4 regions of the Intrasporangium sp. DVR genome follow, and region 2 is predicted to be linked to each of the others. Evidence: predicted binding sites of a transcription regulator. Region 2 holds the regulator's gene; each other region holds the start of a gene.
What was found. Region 2 encodes LexA, which represses DNA repair genes until DNA is damaged. Its sites were predicted from a motif close to TCGAACANNTGTTCGA; they were not measured.
Positions count from the first base shown of each region.

Region 1: a site for LexA is predicted at 1,947-1,962, ahead of ABWV20_RS05820 (acetoacetate decarboxylase family protein). Genes of this name have one in related genera too.
Region 3: a site for LexA is predicted at 2,267-2,282, ahead of ABWV20_RS09245 (HNH endonuclease signature motif containing protein). Genes of this name have one in related genera too.
Region 4: a site for LexA is predicted at 2,202-2,217, ahead of ruvC (crossover junction endodeoxyribonuclease RuvC). Genes of this name have one in related genera too.

Region 1 covers NZ_BAABZW010000005.1:267,177-270,877, reverse strand. Annotated here, with positions in the region: gene ABWV20_RS05840 (TIGR03086 family metal-binding protein) at 1-158, shown strand, start outside; gene ABWV20_RS05835 (4a-hydroxytetrahydrobiopterin dehydratase) at 185-832, shown strand; gene ABWV20_RS05830 (hypothetical protein) at 1,116-1,379, opposite strand; gene ABWV20_RS05825 (Hsp20/alpha crystallin family protein) at 1,494-1,925, opposite strand; gene ABWV20_RS05820 (acetoacetate decarboxylase family protein) at 2,168-3,145, shown strand; gene ABWV20_RS05815 (PH domain-containing protein) at 3,180-3,701, opposite strand, start outside.
Region 2 covers NZ_BAABZW010000019.1:145,351-149,051, forward strand. Annotated here, with positions in the region: gene ABWV20_RS14620 (alpha/beta hydrolase) at 1-440, opposite strand, end outside; gene ABWV20_RS14625 (hypothetical protein) at 437-736, opposite strand; gene ABWV20_RS14630 (LysM peptidoglycan-binding domain-containing protein) at 1,013-1,381, opposite strand; gene lexA (transcriptional repressor LexA) at 1,597-2,340, shown strand; gene ABWV20_RS14640 (hypothetical protein) at 2,474-3,538, shown strand; gene ABWV20_RS14645 (Sir2 family NAD-dependent protein deacetylase) at 3,628-3,701, opposite strand, start outside.
Region 3 covers NZ_BAABZW010000009.1:179,793-183,493, forward strand. Annotated here, with positions in the region: gene cbiQ (cobalt ECF transporter T component CbiQ) at 1-760, opposite strand, end outside; gene ABWV20_RS09230 (PDGLE domain-containing protein) at 765-1,067, opposite strand; gene ABWV20_RS09235 (energy-coupling factor ABC transporter permease) at 1,064-1,753, opposite strand; gene ABWV20_RS09240 (hypothetical protein) at 1,813-2,052, opposite strand; gene ABWV20_RS09245 (HNH endonuclease signature motif containing protein) at 2,365-3,701, shown strand, end outside.
Region 4 covers NZ_BAABZW010000032.1:81,088-84,788, reverse strand. Annotated here, with positions in the region: gene ruvB (Holliday junction branch migration DNA helicase RuvB) at 1-988, opposite strand, end outside; gene ruvA (Holliday junction branch migration protein RuvA) at 985-1,590, opposite strand; gene ruvC (crossover junction endodeoxyribonuclease RuvC) at 1,587-2,171, opposite strand; gene ABWV20_RS18740 (YebC/PmpR family DNA-binding transcriptional regulator) at 2,340-3,098, opposite strand; gene pdxT (pyridoxal 5'-phosphate synthase glutaminase subunit PdxT) at 3,146-3,701, opposite strand, start outside.

The sequences.
Region 1 (3,701 bases), on a different contig from region 2:
TCAGCGACGCGGAGCTGGAGGCCATCGAGGCGGCGCTGCCGGCCTTCGGCGAACACCTCTACGACGACGGGGTCTGCAAACCGGCGCTCCCGGTGGCCGCCGACGCCGACCGGCAGGCCTCGGTCCTTGCGCGTCTGGGCCGCGCTCACCGCCGCTGACCTCCCTGCTCGCACATACTGGGTTGATGGACGGACTCACCACAGAGCAGATCCTCGATGCCGGGCTCGATGACTGGCGCAAGCTGGCCCAGGCCCTCCACGCGCGCTACCTCACCGGGGACTTCGCCGCGGGGGTGCGCTTCGTCACCGCCGTCGGCGACGCCGCGGAGGCGATGAACCACCACCCCGACGTGACCCTCACCTATCCGCACGTCGACCTGAAGCTCATGAGCCACGACGCCGGCGCCCTCACCCAGCGGGATCTCGACCTCGCCCATCGGATCAGCGAGATCGCGCGGGAGCAGGGGGTGGAGGCCGCGCCGCACGCCGTGGCCGAGATCGAGCTCGCCCTCGACACGGCGGACGTCGCTGCGGTCGGCCCGTTCTGGGCGGCCTTGCTGACCGGGAGCGCCGAGGCGTTGCACGGCTCCGACGTCGTCGACCCGAAGGGCCGGGTGCCGCTGCTGTGGTTCCAGGACACGGACGCCCACCGGACACCACGTCAGAGGTTCCACCTCGACGTCTGGGTGCCGCACGACATCGCCGAGGAGCGGATAGCGGCCGCTGTGGCGGCCGGGGGGCAGGTCGTGGACAACGACAACGCTCCGTCCTTCGTCGTCCTCGCCGATCCGGACGGCAACCGTGCCTGCGTCTGCACCTGCCTCGACCGCTGACCGCGGCACCTCAGGCCCTGCCGGGCACCGCGATCCGGCTGCAGACGTGAGCGCTTCGCCCAACTCGAGTGGCCCCGCTCTCCACAGGCCCCGCGACCACGTCCACTCGAGTGGCCCCGCTCTCCACAGGCCCGGCGACCACGTCCACTCGAGTGGCCCCGCTCTCCACAGGCCCCGCGACCACGTCCACTCGAGTGGCCCGCTCATCCCCAGCCCTTCGCCGGGCGGCAGGGTGAGCCTGAACGGGCGTGCGGCCCGCGAAGGACCTGACGATCCGCAACCGCTACGTCGGCGTCTCGGTCGTCCCCGCGCGGGTGCCGGTCCCACCCCCAGGACGCAGCTCCGGTGTGGACTCCCGCTTCTTGGGTGAGGGACGGCTCGGCAACGGCAGGACGATGAGCCCGGCGCCGGCCAGCTGCAGGAGGTGGGCCCACCAGCCCTGTCCCCACCACACGGCTGAGAGCACGAGGAGCACCAAGCCGAGCGCGGCGAAGAGACGGTAGCGGCGGCTGTGCAGCGCCTCACGGAACGTGGCTGAACGCAGCACGGGCCCTCCTGGCTCGAGGTGAAGGGGCTCATCGTAGCTGCCGGGCGCGGGGAGGGCCCGGCCTCGGCATGAGGTCGGGCCCTCGCCTTCTCGGCGGTCAGGTCAGCATCGTGATCAGCTCGCCTGGCTCTCGATCGCTGCCTTCTTGTCGTCGGTGTGCGAGACGGAGATCTTGCGCGGCTTGGCCTCCTCGGCGACGGGGATCGTCAGCGTGAGGACGCCGTTGCGGTAGTCCGCCTGGATGTCGTCGAGCGCCAGCCCGCGGCCCAGCGACAGCTGCCGGGCGAACGTGCCGGTCGGCCGCTCGTGGGACAGCCAGCGGACGTCGTCGAGGTTCTCCCTCATCCGCTCGGCGCGCACCGTGAGCGTGCGGTCCTCGACGTCGATGTCGATCGAGCCCGGGTCGACGCCCGGGAGGTCGATCTGTGCGATGAAGGTCTCACCGCGGCGGTAGAGGTCCATCGGCATGGGGCCCGGCGTCGCCGTGCGGAACCCCTCGCCGAAGAGTCGGTCCATCTCCCGGAACGGGTCGAAGGTCCTGGTCATGTGAGTGTCACTCCTCTGAACTCGAACTGCTGCTCGGCAGCGAGCCGGGCAGACGCACCTTTCTTGAGTGGTAACGACTCAACTTTGCACCGAATTCCCGCTCGCCGTCAAGCCCCCAACGAGGGCAGGACGTTCGCCTCTTCTCGCGGCTTCGGGAGCGCCCGATGGTGGACACACGGTGGCCTCCAGAGGACGCAGCCCCCTGCTGGCCAGTCATGCCCGAGGCACAAGGGGGAACGACGATGGCATCGTGGCGTCTGACCACTCGGAGGCGCTCCGAGGACTTCCAGTCCTGGGCCGGTCGTGGCCCCGTGTGGGACCTGGACGGGGTCGGCCTCCGCGCCCCCGTCTTCTATCACCGCGCCGACCTCTTCGAGACCATCCATCTCGCATCCTTGGACGCGGTGCAGGACGTTCTCCCATCGGACGACCTGTATCCCGTTCGATGGTTCGACGGCCGCGCACTCGTCCTGCTCGCGGCCTACCGCTATCAGCACGTCTCCGCCGAGGACGCCCGCGGTGCTCGGCAGCTTCTCACTCCCTACGGGGAGATCAGCGTGGCCGTGGTCGTGACCCGTGGGAAGCCCCGGCGCCGGGGACTCGGTCTGGTCCAAGCCATGATCAGTGGCGGCGGTGGCTTCATCCTCGACCTGCCGGTCACGACCAAGCAGGCCTGTGACGGGGGACGGACCGGCTACGGCCTTCCCAAGTTCGTGGCCGACATGGACTTCACTGAAGAACCCGGGCGTCGGAAGGTCGTCCTGAGCGAGGGTGAGACGCACATCCTCACCCTCGAGGTCCGGACCGGGGGTCCCGTCCTGGCAGACCATGCGCCCGTCACGGCGTACTCGGTGCAGCGGGGCCGGCTGATCGAGACCGTCGTCCCGGTGTCGGGACACCGGCAGTCCAGAAGGGGAGCGGGCTCCGGGCATCTCCTCCTCGGACGGCACCCGGTTGCGGACCGGCTCCGCACCCTCGAGGTCGTCGCGGAGCCGTTGGCCGTGACGAGCTACCTCGACGCCAGCTTCATCCTCCCCGTGGGCACACCGGTGGGGCCGGCGCGGGACTACGTCGGCCATCTCGGCCGGGACCGTGGACGCGGACGTTTCACCCTGTCATATCCCGGGACGGGCCCGATCGACCTCTACCGCATGCCTGGTCGGGTCGACCAGGTCCCAGCCACCGTGGGTGTTCAGCAGGGGCAGAGGGCGCACGCCTGAGCTGGAGGACGGAACGGCGGTCGACGTCCGGCCGTCAGCTGAACTGACGGGGCAGCTCGGGCGTCACCTCGTCGATGAGCTCGTAGGCCCGGTCCGGTGTCAGGTCGACGAGGTCGTAGTGCTGCCGACCGGCCGCCGTCGTCGCGATGAGGGTCACGACGCCGACGCGACGCTGGAAGAAGGACTGCCGGACCGTCCAGCCGATGACCCCGGGGCGGGCCAGGACGGCTCGCCGCCGGTCGAACGACCCGCTGCGGCTGACGAGGTGGCGTGCGGTGACCAGATGTCCCAGACCGCGGTACCGATCGCGGCCGAGGAACCAGGAGCCCACCAACAACGGGAGGGCGAACCAGAGCGGCCAACCGGGCCAGTCACGCAGCAGCCACCCGGCCGTCAGAACCGTCACCAGGACGCTGGGCAGGAGCAGGGCCCGCGTGAGGCGGCGCCGGCGCGCGGCCGGACCGTGCGGGAGCAGCGCTGCCGAGACGGCCTCGGCGTCCCCGGTGATGGCGGTCGCGACGGCCTCGACGACGCCCACGGGTGCGGGTGGGGCGAG
Region 2 (3,701 bases):
CACCGACCCACCTCGTCCACCATGAGGGCGTCGAGCCGGGCCACATGCGCGTCCAGGGTGGCATCGCCCGTGCTGAACCGATGCGGCACCTGGACGAGGCCATCCGCGTCGGTCCAGGCGCCGCGGTGCTCGGCCAGCCGATCAGCTCGGCGGACCAAGCCGAGGCACGCTTCCATTCGTTCCGCGAGCCGGTGGAGCACCGAGGCGCTCACCCCGATCCGGGCCGCGAGGTCCCCCAAGACGGCCAGAGCCCGGGCTTGCGCCTCTGCGGCCGAGTCGGCCGCAGGACCCGTCCACGACCGGCGCACGGATCGCGCCCGCAACGCGGCGTCGGTCGCCCCGACCACGCGCCGCCGTTGGACCTCGAGCCGGTGTGCCACCTCGAGCACCAGCGCGGGGCGGAACGCCCTGATGTCGCGGACGGCAATCTGCCCGCTCATGACAGGTCACCGTGTCCGGAGAGCGCTCGCGTGGCGACCTGCTCGACCTCGGCGTACGCCTCCCCCGCGCCGGCCAGGTCAGCCTGGACACCGTGGAGTCCGAGCCGAGCACGCAGGAGCCGATCGGCCCACGCGGACCCGAGCTCCCGGATCGTCGCCGCAGTCAGGCCACCGGGAAACGCCCGCTGCAACGGCGCGAGCGCGCCCGGAACGTCCAGCCGGTCGAGCGCCCGACCTGCCTCCGCATAGTGCCCCGAGTCGCGAACCAACGCCTCGGGATCCACCCCAAACCTCATGTGCAGACTCCTCCCAGCCCCATCTCGTCGAGGCTAGGAAAGGGAGCCGAATCCGGCGTTCGACTTTTCCACAGGGAACTCGATCACCGGGTGCGCACGCACGGACGCCGCACCCCCGTCGCTCACGCGACCGAGATGCGGCGTCCCGGGTGCTCCGGCGGGGTCGAAGCGCCGGCGCACCAGCCGCTGATGGTGGAGCCAACGCGGCCGTCTTGGGAGAGGCTGGCTCAGCGCTCGGACGGAACCGAGCCGAGCGGCATATGCCTCATGAATTGTTCAGAGTTGAGGAATGACGATCGTCTGGCCCGCATGGAGGTGCGACGTGGAGAGGTTGTTGGCGAGCTGGAGCTCGACGACACCCTCAGCGATGGGCAGGTGCGGCAGCTGGCGCGACGCGATCTCGGAGAGTGTCTGACCCGCTTCGACGGTGATCGACTCGGGCCGCCCGGAGGCCGAGGCGAGCTGGCCGGCGACAGCCAGCGCGAGCCCGGCGAGGAGCAGGGCAACGAGGAAGGCGACGACCAAACGGCCCCGGCTCGTGAGCCGATAGGTGGGCTGGGCGACCGGCCGGACGAGCACGAGCCGCGGCCGAGGCGCCGGTGCCGGCCGGACCGGAACGGGAAACTCGAGAACCTGTGCGCCCATGGTGTCCTCCTCGGAGCGAACGGATGTTCGATAGAACGTCTGTACGAATTTCTAGCACGCGCGTTCGAAGATTGTCGAGCGACACGTCGAACATATGTTTGGCAAGTGTGTTCGAAGCGCCATAGGCTTCATCCACAACAGACACCACACCAGTCACCACCGACAGTGGCCGTTGTGACAGCCTGAGACGAGTCGCCACCAAGCAGCGCGTGAGCATGACGAAGGGGATCAGCATGGGCGTGACCGAGCTTCCGGACCGGGACAAGGGAGACCGGCTGACCGTCCGTCAGCGGCGCGTCCTGGAGGTGATCCGCAACTCGGTGGAGCGACGCGGCTATCCACCGAGCATGCGCGAGATCGGCGACGCCGTCGGCCTGTCCAGCCCCTCGAGCGTCTCTCATCAGCTGAACGCCCTCGTCGCAAAGGGCTACGTGCGCCGCGACCCCAACCGGCCCCGGGCCCTGGAGATCGTCTCCCCTGATGCCGGCGCCGAGCCCACCGGCCGCCGGGCCGGCCGGGCCTCCGCGTTCGACGGCCAGGTGACGCAGCACGACACCGAGACCGACTCAGGTGACGCCCGACCCGCGGCGGCCTACGTGCCGGTGCTCGGACAGATCGCGGCCGGCGTGCCGATCCTCGCGGAGGAGGTCGTCGAGGACGTCTTCCCGCTGCCGAAGCAGATCGTCGGCGAGGGCAACCTCTTCCTTCTCAAGGTCGTCGGCGACTCGATGATCGAGGCCGCCATCTGCGACGGTGACTGGGTCGTCGTCCGCCAGCAGCCCACGGCTGACAACGGCGACATCGTGGCGGCGCTGCTCGACAACGAGGCGACGGTCAAGACCTTCAAGCGCAGGGACGGCCACGTGTGGCTGTTGCCGCACAACCCTGACTTCTCCCCCATCGACGGCGACCACGCCACGATCCTCGGCAAGGTCACCGCGGTTCTGCGCCGGGTCTGAGCGGCCACTCCTCACGAGGCCGTCTGCCGCTGCGCGCTCCCACACGCCGGCTGGGTGACGCTCGCCGTGCGTATCACGCTGCGCCGCGCCAGACTCTGACCGTCACCAGGCCTGCACACTCGGGAGGGCAGTCATGAGGCAGTCGCACGAGGCCGCTGTGCTGAACACGTATCGCTACCTGCGGTTGGCAACGATCCCGCTCCTGCTCACGCTTCTCATCGCGGTGGCTCTGGAAACCTTCCGCGGCGAGCCGTGCCTCCTCGGGTCGATCAGCGCGTACTACCACACCCCCGCGCGGGGGGCCTTCATCGGCGGGCTGTTCGCCGTCGGTGCGTGCCTCATCGTCTACAAGGGCAACGACCCGCTCGAGGACGTGTTGCTCGACTTCTCGGGTTTCATGGCCTTCGTCGTCGCGCTCGTCCCGACCGTCGTCGACACCGGGTGCGGCTCCAAGTACCCCGTGCAGAACCTCGATCTCACCGCCGCTGCCGTGCGCAACAACATCACCACGCTCCTCATCGCCACGGCGCTGGCCGTGCTCGCCAAGTGGTTCCTCGTCCGCCGGGACCGTCGGCGCGCCACGAGCGCCCAGAAGGATCTCGAGCTCCCGATGCAGCCCGCCGACGAGGCTCCCACGCCGCTCAACGGTCAGGTGGCTCAGTGGGCACGGCGCGCATCATGGATCTGTCTGGTGATCCTCGCGGTCGAGCTCGGTCTCTTCCTCTTCTGGCCGGACACCTTCAAGGACGTGAGCCACGGCGTGGCCGCGATCACCATGGTGCTGGGTGTCATCGGCGTCATGATCGCCAACGCTCGTGGCCTCAGCCAGGCCGAGCAGGAGTCCGATGAGCTCCGCTCCGCACCGACTCCACCAGGAGGGCGGGAGCCTGAGCAGGGGCCGCGCGCCTGGGTCAACCGGTACAGCCTGGTCGCAGCCGTCATGGTGGCCCTGATCGGCGTGACGGTCGTCCTTCACCTGGTGGGCCTGACCGGGGACTACGTCATCCTCATCCTCGAGGTCGTGGTCATCCTCAGCTTCCTGGTCTTCTGGGGTCTGCAGACGGCCGAGCTGTGGGACCACCCGACCCGCGAGGACAAGATGATCGAGGAGCGGCACGCGAAGGCCGCACCGAAGGTCATCCCCTTCGAGCGCTTCGCTGCGCCCGATCGCCCGGCGAGCGAACGCCGAGTGCCCTAGTCACAAGGCTGTCGCACTGACCCGTCTGGCAGGTCAGTGCGTCAGCCTCGGGCTGGTCAGCCTTCGATGCAGCTGGCCTGCCACGAAAGTCAGCGTTCGTGACCGAGCGCCGCCACCAGGGCGTTCAGCGTGGGTCCGAGAGGTGCGTGCAACCGGATCGTCG
Region 3 (3,701 bases), on a different contig from region 2:
TCGCCAGCACCGCCACCGCGCTCACGACACCACACGTGACGGGAAGGAGCCCGCTCGCGGCCCATTGCCCTCCGGTGGCGGTGAGCGGCCGCAGGGTCGGCAGCCGCCCGGTGTAACCCCGGGACAGCATGGCGAGGTGGACCCGTTCGCCACGCTCGTAGGAGCGGATGAAGAGCGTCCCCATCGTCGCGCCGAGGGCTGGCCACTGGCGCACCGAGCGGGCCCGGAAGCCCCTCGACTCCCGCGCGATCCGCATCCGCCCGAGGTCCGCGGCGACCACCTCGGTGTAGCGCAGCATGAAGCTCATGATCTGCACGAGGGGCTGTGGCAGGCGCAGCTTCTCGAAGCCCGCGACGATGTCCCGCGCCTCCGTCGTCGCCGCGAGGAGCAGTGAGGCGAGGACTCCGAGGGTGCCCTTGGCCAGGAGCGCTGCCGCCGCCTCGAGGCCCGGCTGGGAGACCTCTACCGGGCCCACCACCGTCCGCGGTCCGGCCGCGACGAGGGGCAGCACGACAGCGAAGACGACGAACGGCACCTCGATGACGAGTCGCCTCGCCAGGTGCCGCCACGGGACCCGCGAGAGGAGGACGGCACCGGCGAGCGCGAGGAGGTGGGCGGCATACGGCCAGAAGACCCCGCGCGGAGTGGACACGACCGCGAGGACGTAGCCGACGAGGGCGACGATCTTGGCGTGCGCGGGGAGCCGGTGGACGGGGGAGTGGCCGTGGAAGTGGAGGGTGTGGCCGTGCGGGGCGCCCACGGGCTCAGTCCCGGTCCGGGTGGCGGCGCCGCAGGAGGAGGACCAGCCCACCCATGAGGAGGCCGGTGACGATGACCCCCAGGACTCCGGCGATCCCACCCGAGAGCCGGGAGTCCTCGACGCCCTGGGTCCGGTAGTCGGCGAGGGGGCTGCCGGCTGCGCCGCTCGGCTGCGCCGTCTCGGCGAAGCCGAGGACCCGGGCCACGTGCTCGAGCCCGTCAGGGCTGCGCGACGCGAACCAGGACAGCACCCCGGCGACGAGCAGGGTCACTGCGATCGCGATGACGGCGAAGCGGCGCAGGCTCATGCTGAGGCGCCTTGCCGGATCTCGAGTGGCTGCCCGGAGCCGACGCCTCGTGCGCCGGCGACGAGGTCGGGGCGGACGGCCATGACCGACCCGACGACGAGGGCGGTGATGAGAGCCTCGCCGAGGCCGATCAGGACGTGCCACGACAGCATGGCGGCGAGGACCGAGCCGACGGGGATCTGGACCTGTCCACCGATCGCGAAGAGGGCGACGAAGGTGGCAGCGGTCACCGGAACGCTGACGAACGCCCCGACCGCTGCTGCGACGGTGATCGAGGCCGACGAGCGACGGAGGAGCGTCCGGACGACGCGGAAGGCGAACCAGCCGGCCCAGACCCCGACGAGGCCCATGAGGACGACATTGGTGCCGAGGGCGGTGATCCCTCCGTCGGCGAAGAGGAAGGCCTGCACGATGAGGACGACCGCCAGGGCCAGGGTTGCCAGCCAGGGTCCGGCGAGGACCGCGGCGAGGGTGCCCCCGAGGAGATGGCCGGACGTGCCCGCGCCGACGGGGAACGTGATCATCTGCCCAGCGAAGACGAAGACGGCGACGAGTCCCGCGATGGGCGTCGTGCGCTCGTCGAGGTCGCGTCGGGCGCCACGGAGCGCTGCCGCGACCCCGACCGTCGCGACGGCTGCAGTCGCCAGCGAGGTCGGGACGTCGAGGAAGCCGTCGGGCACGTGCATGCCTGGAGTCTAGTTCCAGATGCGACGAGGTCGCATCTGGCGGTCCGGTAGTGGACTGCCTAGGGGCGTTGGGCCTGACGACGGGCGATCTCGGCGCGCAGGTCCTGCTCCCGGCGCCTCAGTCGTGCCAGCCGGGCGACGCGCCCCGGGGACGGGCGGTAGCCGCCGCTGGAGAGCTCCTCGTTGATCCGGTCCTCGATGAGGCGCAGGGTGGCCCGCAGCGCGGCGAGTGATGCGGTGGCCAGGTCGAGCCCTGGTTCACGCTCGGCGCCCGGCAGGGGAGGAGCGTCGTCCTTCACCTGTGGTCCATACCCGCTCAGGTCCGCGGCGTCACCCCCAACGAGGCCGTATGCCGCTGGGCTCGCTTCCGCCACCGGCCTCCCGGGCGCGTGGCCGGGAGTGGTGTCGGTGGCCGCTGGTAGCGTGGGCGAGCGATCTCGAATGGGCACGAACCATGTTGCGGCACAAGGTAATTCGTTGTCCACAGGGCGCGAGAAGTGGTTGACGCCGAGTGCGAACGGATGTTCCAATTGGGGTGGTTCGTCGGGGTTGTCCCCCGGGACTGGTCCGGGGCCCGAGCCCGGACGTGGCTGCGGAGGAAGGGGGCGCGCGTGCCGTACGCCAGTGCGCAGCTCTCCCCGTTCGAGCGGGTCCTCGCTCGCGGTGCGGGCCTGGGGACCGGACAGCCGGGTCCGGTTCGGATGGAGCTGGTGGAGGTCGAGCGGGTCACCGGCGCCGCGTGGCACCTCGAGCCGGGCCGGCACCCCTGGCCGGCGGGCGATGCGGGGGGCGGCGCCGGGCCTGAGACGGACCCGTCGTCCGAGGCGTTGTCGCTGCAGGGCGCGGCCGACGCGTTGGTCGCGCAGATCGAGGCACTGGAGGCGCAGCGGGCCACGCTGGACGCGCAGCTGGTCGCCGCGTACGGCGCGTTGCACACTGTGGTCGCCGAGCAGCACCGGGTGCACGAGTCGCAGCTTCCCGACGGCTTCGCGAGGGAGGGGCGGGCCGAGGCCGCGGTCAGCGTCGAGCAGCTCGTCGTGCACGAGCTCGCCCTGGCCACGGCGGTCCCGGCCGCCGAGGCCGCCCGTCGGGTCCGGCTGGGGGCGGCGCCGCGCCGGCACCGGGCTCTGCTCGCCCGGCTGGCAGCCGGGAGCGTGTCGCTGCACCACGCCACCTTGATCGCCGGCGAGGCCCGCAACCTGCCCGACGACGCGATCGCCCCACTCGTCGAGCGGGTCCTGGCCCCGATGCGCGACGGGTCCCGTGCGACTCACGCGGTCATCGTGCGCCGGCTGCGGCGGGTCCTCGCCTCCCACGCGCCCGCCGACCCGGGCACCCGTCGCGCCGAGGCGCTGGCCCGCCGCAGCGCTGACGGGCAGCTGCACGAGGACGGCACCGGCGTCCTGACGATCACCACCAGCACCGAGCGCACCGTGGCCGTCCTCGAGCGGATCGAGCCCCTGGCTCGCGCCCTGCGCGCCGCCGGTGACCCGCGCACCCTTGATCAGCTGCGCTCCGACCTGGCCACCGACGCCCTGCTGGGCCACACCTACGGTCCCTGTGCCGAGCACGCCGAACCACCCACCACCACCGACGATCGACCTCGCCCCGACCCGCTCCGGCCAGACCCGCTCCGGCCCGACGACCCACCCCGGCCCGGCGGCCACCAGTCGCCGTGCCAGCCGCAGCGCCCGGACCCGCTCCCCGGCCGCGCAGGGCAGGCCGGCCCGTGCGCGTGCACCCCGGAGGCGCCTCCGGCGACCGTGTGGATCGTCGTCCCGTTCGAGGTCGCCACCGGTGCCAGCGACGCCGCCTGCGAGATCCCCGGCCACGGCTGGGTCACCGCCGAGCACGCCCGTGCCATCATCACCGCCCCCGACTCGCAGTGGCGCTGGCTCGGCGTCGACGCCGTCACGGGCGCGGCCCTGCACCTGTCCACCGACCGCTA
Region 4 (3,701 bases), on a different contig from region 2:
CCCGCCCACGCGGGGTGCGGACCATGAAACCCTCGCGGACGAGGAAGGGCTCGGCCACGGTCTCCACCGTGTCGGGCTCCTCCCCCACGGCGACCGCGAGCGTCGACAACCCCACGGGGCCGCCGCTGAAGCGCCGGCAGAGGGCGTCGAGGACGGCCCGGTCGAGCCGGTCGAGGCCGCGCTCGTCGACGTCGAAGAGCGCGAGGGCCTGTCGGGCGGCAGCCTGGCTGACCCTGCCGTCACCGTGGACCTGAGCCCAGTCGCGCACCCGCCGCAGCAGACGGTTGGCGATGCGCGGGGTGCCTCGCGAGCGCAGCGAGATCTCGACGATGCCGTCCTCGTCCGCCTCGAGGTCGAGCAGGCGGGCCGACCGGTGCAGGATCGTCACCAGGTCGCTCGGGTCGTAGAAGTCGAGGTGGCCGGTGAACCCGAAGCGGTCGCGCAGCGGGGCGGGCAGCAGCCCGGCCCGGGTCGTCGCACCGACCACGGTGAACGGCGGCAGCTCGAGCGGGATCGCGGTGGCGCCCGGCCCCTTGCCGATGATGACGTCGACGCGGAAGTCCTCCATCGCGAGGTAGAGCATCTCCTCCGCGGCGCGGGACATGCGATGGATCTCGTCGAGGAAGAGGACCTCTCCCTCGGCGAGCGAGGAGAGGATCGAGGCGAGGTCGCCCGCGTGCTGGATCGCGGGCCCCGAGGTGATCCGGATGGGCTGCTCGAGCTCACTGGCGACGATCATCGCGAGCGTCGTCTTGCCGAGGCCCGGCGGCCCCGACAGCAGCACGTGGTCGGGTGGCGTGCCCCGCCGTTTGGCCGCCTTGAGCACGAGGCCGAGCTGGTCTCGCACCCTGGTCTGGCCGGGGAAGTCGTCGAGGCGCCGCGGCCGCAGCGCGGCCTCGACCTGCCGGTCGTCGGAGTCGCTGCGGGCGTCGACGATCCGCGCCGTGGCCTCGTAGGACTGGTCCCAGGCCTGCTCGTCGACGGTCATCGGCCCAGCTCCTGGAGGGCGGCTCGAAGCATCGCGGAGACGCTGGCGCCGTCAGCCGCCTGGGGGGCGACCCGGTCGAGCGCGTCGTCGGCCTGTCGCACCGTCCAGCCCAGGCCGACGAGCGCCTCGCGGACCTGCTCTCTCCACTGCTCGCCGTCCGTCCGGTGGGTGGTGACGCCCGGGGCACCCGTCGAGCCGCCCAGGGCGCCGAGCTTGTCGCGCAGCTCGAGGACGAGTCGCTCCGCGCCCTTCTTCCCGATGCCGGGGACCTTCGTGAGCGCCGCGATGTCGCTCGACCCGAGCGCCCGGCGCACCGACGTCGGGTCATGGACGGCGAGGAGGGCCAGGGCCAGCCGTGGCCCCACCCCGGACACCGTCTGCACGGTCTCGAAGACGTGCTTCTCGTCGTCCGTCGCGAAGCCGTAGAGCGTCAGCGAGTCCTCCCGCACCACGAGGGTCGTGGCGAGCTCCGCGGCCTGGCCGACGCGCACCGAGGCAGCGGTCGCCGGCGTCGTGTGGACGAGCATGCCCACCCCCCCGACCGCGACGACGACGGAGTCGAGGCCGGCCTTGAGGACGGTTCCGGACAGAGAGGCGATCATGGGCGAGGCACTCCAGCAGTCGTGGTTCGGCGGTTGCGGGTGGCGGCGGCTCGGGCAGCGACCACGGTCGAGGCGTGGGCCTCGGCGGCCTGCGCGAAGCGGCTCTGGGTGCCGCCTCGCCACACGTGGCAGATCGCCAGCGCCAGGGCGTCGGCAGCGTCGGCCGGCCGGGGTGGGCTGTCGAGTCCGAGCAGTCGCGTGACCATCGCGGTGACCTGCCGCTTGTCGGCCCGGCCGCTGCCGCTGACGGCGGCCTTGACCTCGGTGGGCGTGTGCAGGGTGACGTGGAGCCCTCGGCGCTCGGCGAGCATCATCACGATCCCGGTGCACTGGGCCGTGCCCAGCACGGTCGAGACGTTGGTGTCGGCGAAGACGCGCTCGATGGCGACGGCCTCCGGCTGGTGGCGCTCGAACCACAGCCGCAGCTCGTCCTCCAGGGCCACGAGCCGCCTCGGGGTCGGGTCGGTCGACGGGGTGCGGATGACCCCGACGTCGACGAGCGCGAGGCGCCGGCCGGGCAGACCGTCGACGACGCCGACGCCGCACCGCGTCAGGCCCGGGTCCACCGCGAGGACGCGCACGACCCACCTCCAGACTTGACCAGCTGCTGACCGAACACGTGTTCGGCTCAACCGTAGCGGCCCGCTCCCCCGGATCCGTGGAAGGCACGCCGCGCCCGGCCCCGCCCGGTGCTGGGACCGAGCCCAGCGGCATACGGCCTCAGTGGTGCCTGCCGACCGGGCTCGGCGTCACTCCTCGTTGTCGAGCTGCGCGAGGACGTCGTCGGGGATGTCGCCGTTGGCGTAGACGTTCTGGACGTCGTCGCTGTCCTCGAGGGCCTCGATGACCCGGATCATCTTCTTCGCGCCCTCGAGGTCGAGCGGGACCTGGAGGTTGGGCACCCAGGAGGCCTCCGCGGACTCGTAGTCGATCCCCGCGTCCTGGACGGCCTGGCGCACGGCGACGAAGTCGGTGGCCTCGGACACGATCTCCCACGTGTCGCCGTTGTCGTTGACCTCCTCGGCGCCCGCGTCGAGGACGACCTCGAGGATCTCGTCCTCGCTCCCGGCGTCCTTGGGCACGATGACGACGCCCTTGCGGTTGAAGACGTAGGCCACCGACCCGGGGTCGGCCAGCTGGCCGCCGTTGCGGGTCAGGGCCGTCCGCACCTCGGCCGCGGCACGGTTGCGGTTGTCGGTCAGGCACTCGATGAGGACGGCGACCCCGTTGGGCGCGTAGCCCTCGTAGGTGATCGTCTGCCAGTCCGCACCGCCCGCCTCCGCGCCGGAGCCACGCTTGACCGCCCGGTCGATGTTGTCGTTGGGGACCGAGGTCTTCTTGGCCTTCTGGATCGCGTCGTAGAGCGTCGGGTTGCCGGCCGGGTCGCCGCCGCCCTGCCGGGCAGCCACCTCGATGTTCTTGATGAGCTTGGCGAAGAGCTTGCCGCGCTTGGCGTCGATGGCAGCCTTCTTGTGCTTCGTGGTGGCCCATTTGGAGTGGCCGCTCATGCAGTTCCCTCGCGTTCCGTTTCCTGATGCGTTCGCCGGCTCGTGCCTCAGCGGCTGTGCTCGACGATCCTGACGAACTCGGCGTGGATCCGGCGATCGTCACCGACCTCGGGGTGGAAGGACGTCGCCATGAGGTTTCCCTGCCGAACCGCGACGATCCTACCGGCGGCGGCCCCGTGGCTCACGCGGGCGAGCACCTCGACCCCCTCGCCGACCTCCTCGACCCACGGGGCCCGGATGAAGACCGCATGCACCGACCCGTCGAAGCCGGCGTAGTCGAGGTCGGTCTCGAAGGAGTCGACCTGCCGCCCGAAGGCGTTGCGCCGCACCGTCATGTCGATCCCACCGAGCGTCTCCTGGTCGTCCCTGGCGTCGGCGATCCGGTCGGCGAGCATGATCATCCCCGCGCAGGAGCCGTAGGCAGGCATGCCGTTGGCGAGCCGCTTGCGCAGCGGTTCCTGGAGGTCGAAGGCGCGGACGAGCTTGTCCATCACGGTGGACTCACCACCGGGGATGACGAGCGCGTCGATCGTCTCGACCTCGGTCGGTCGCCGGACGGTGACGACCTCGGCGCCGAGGGCGGTCAGGGCGCTCGCGTGCTCA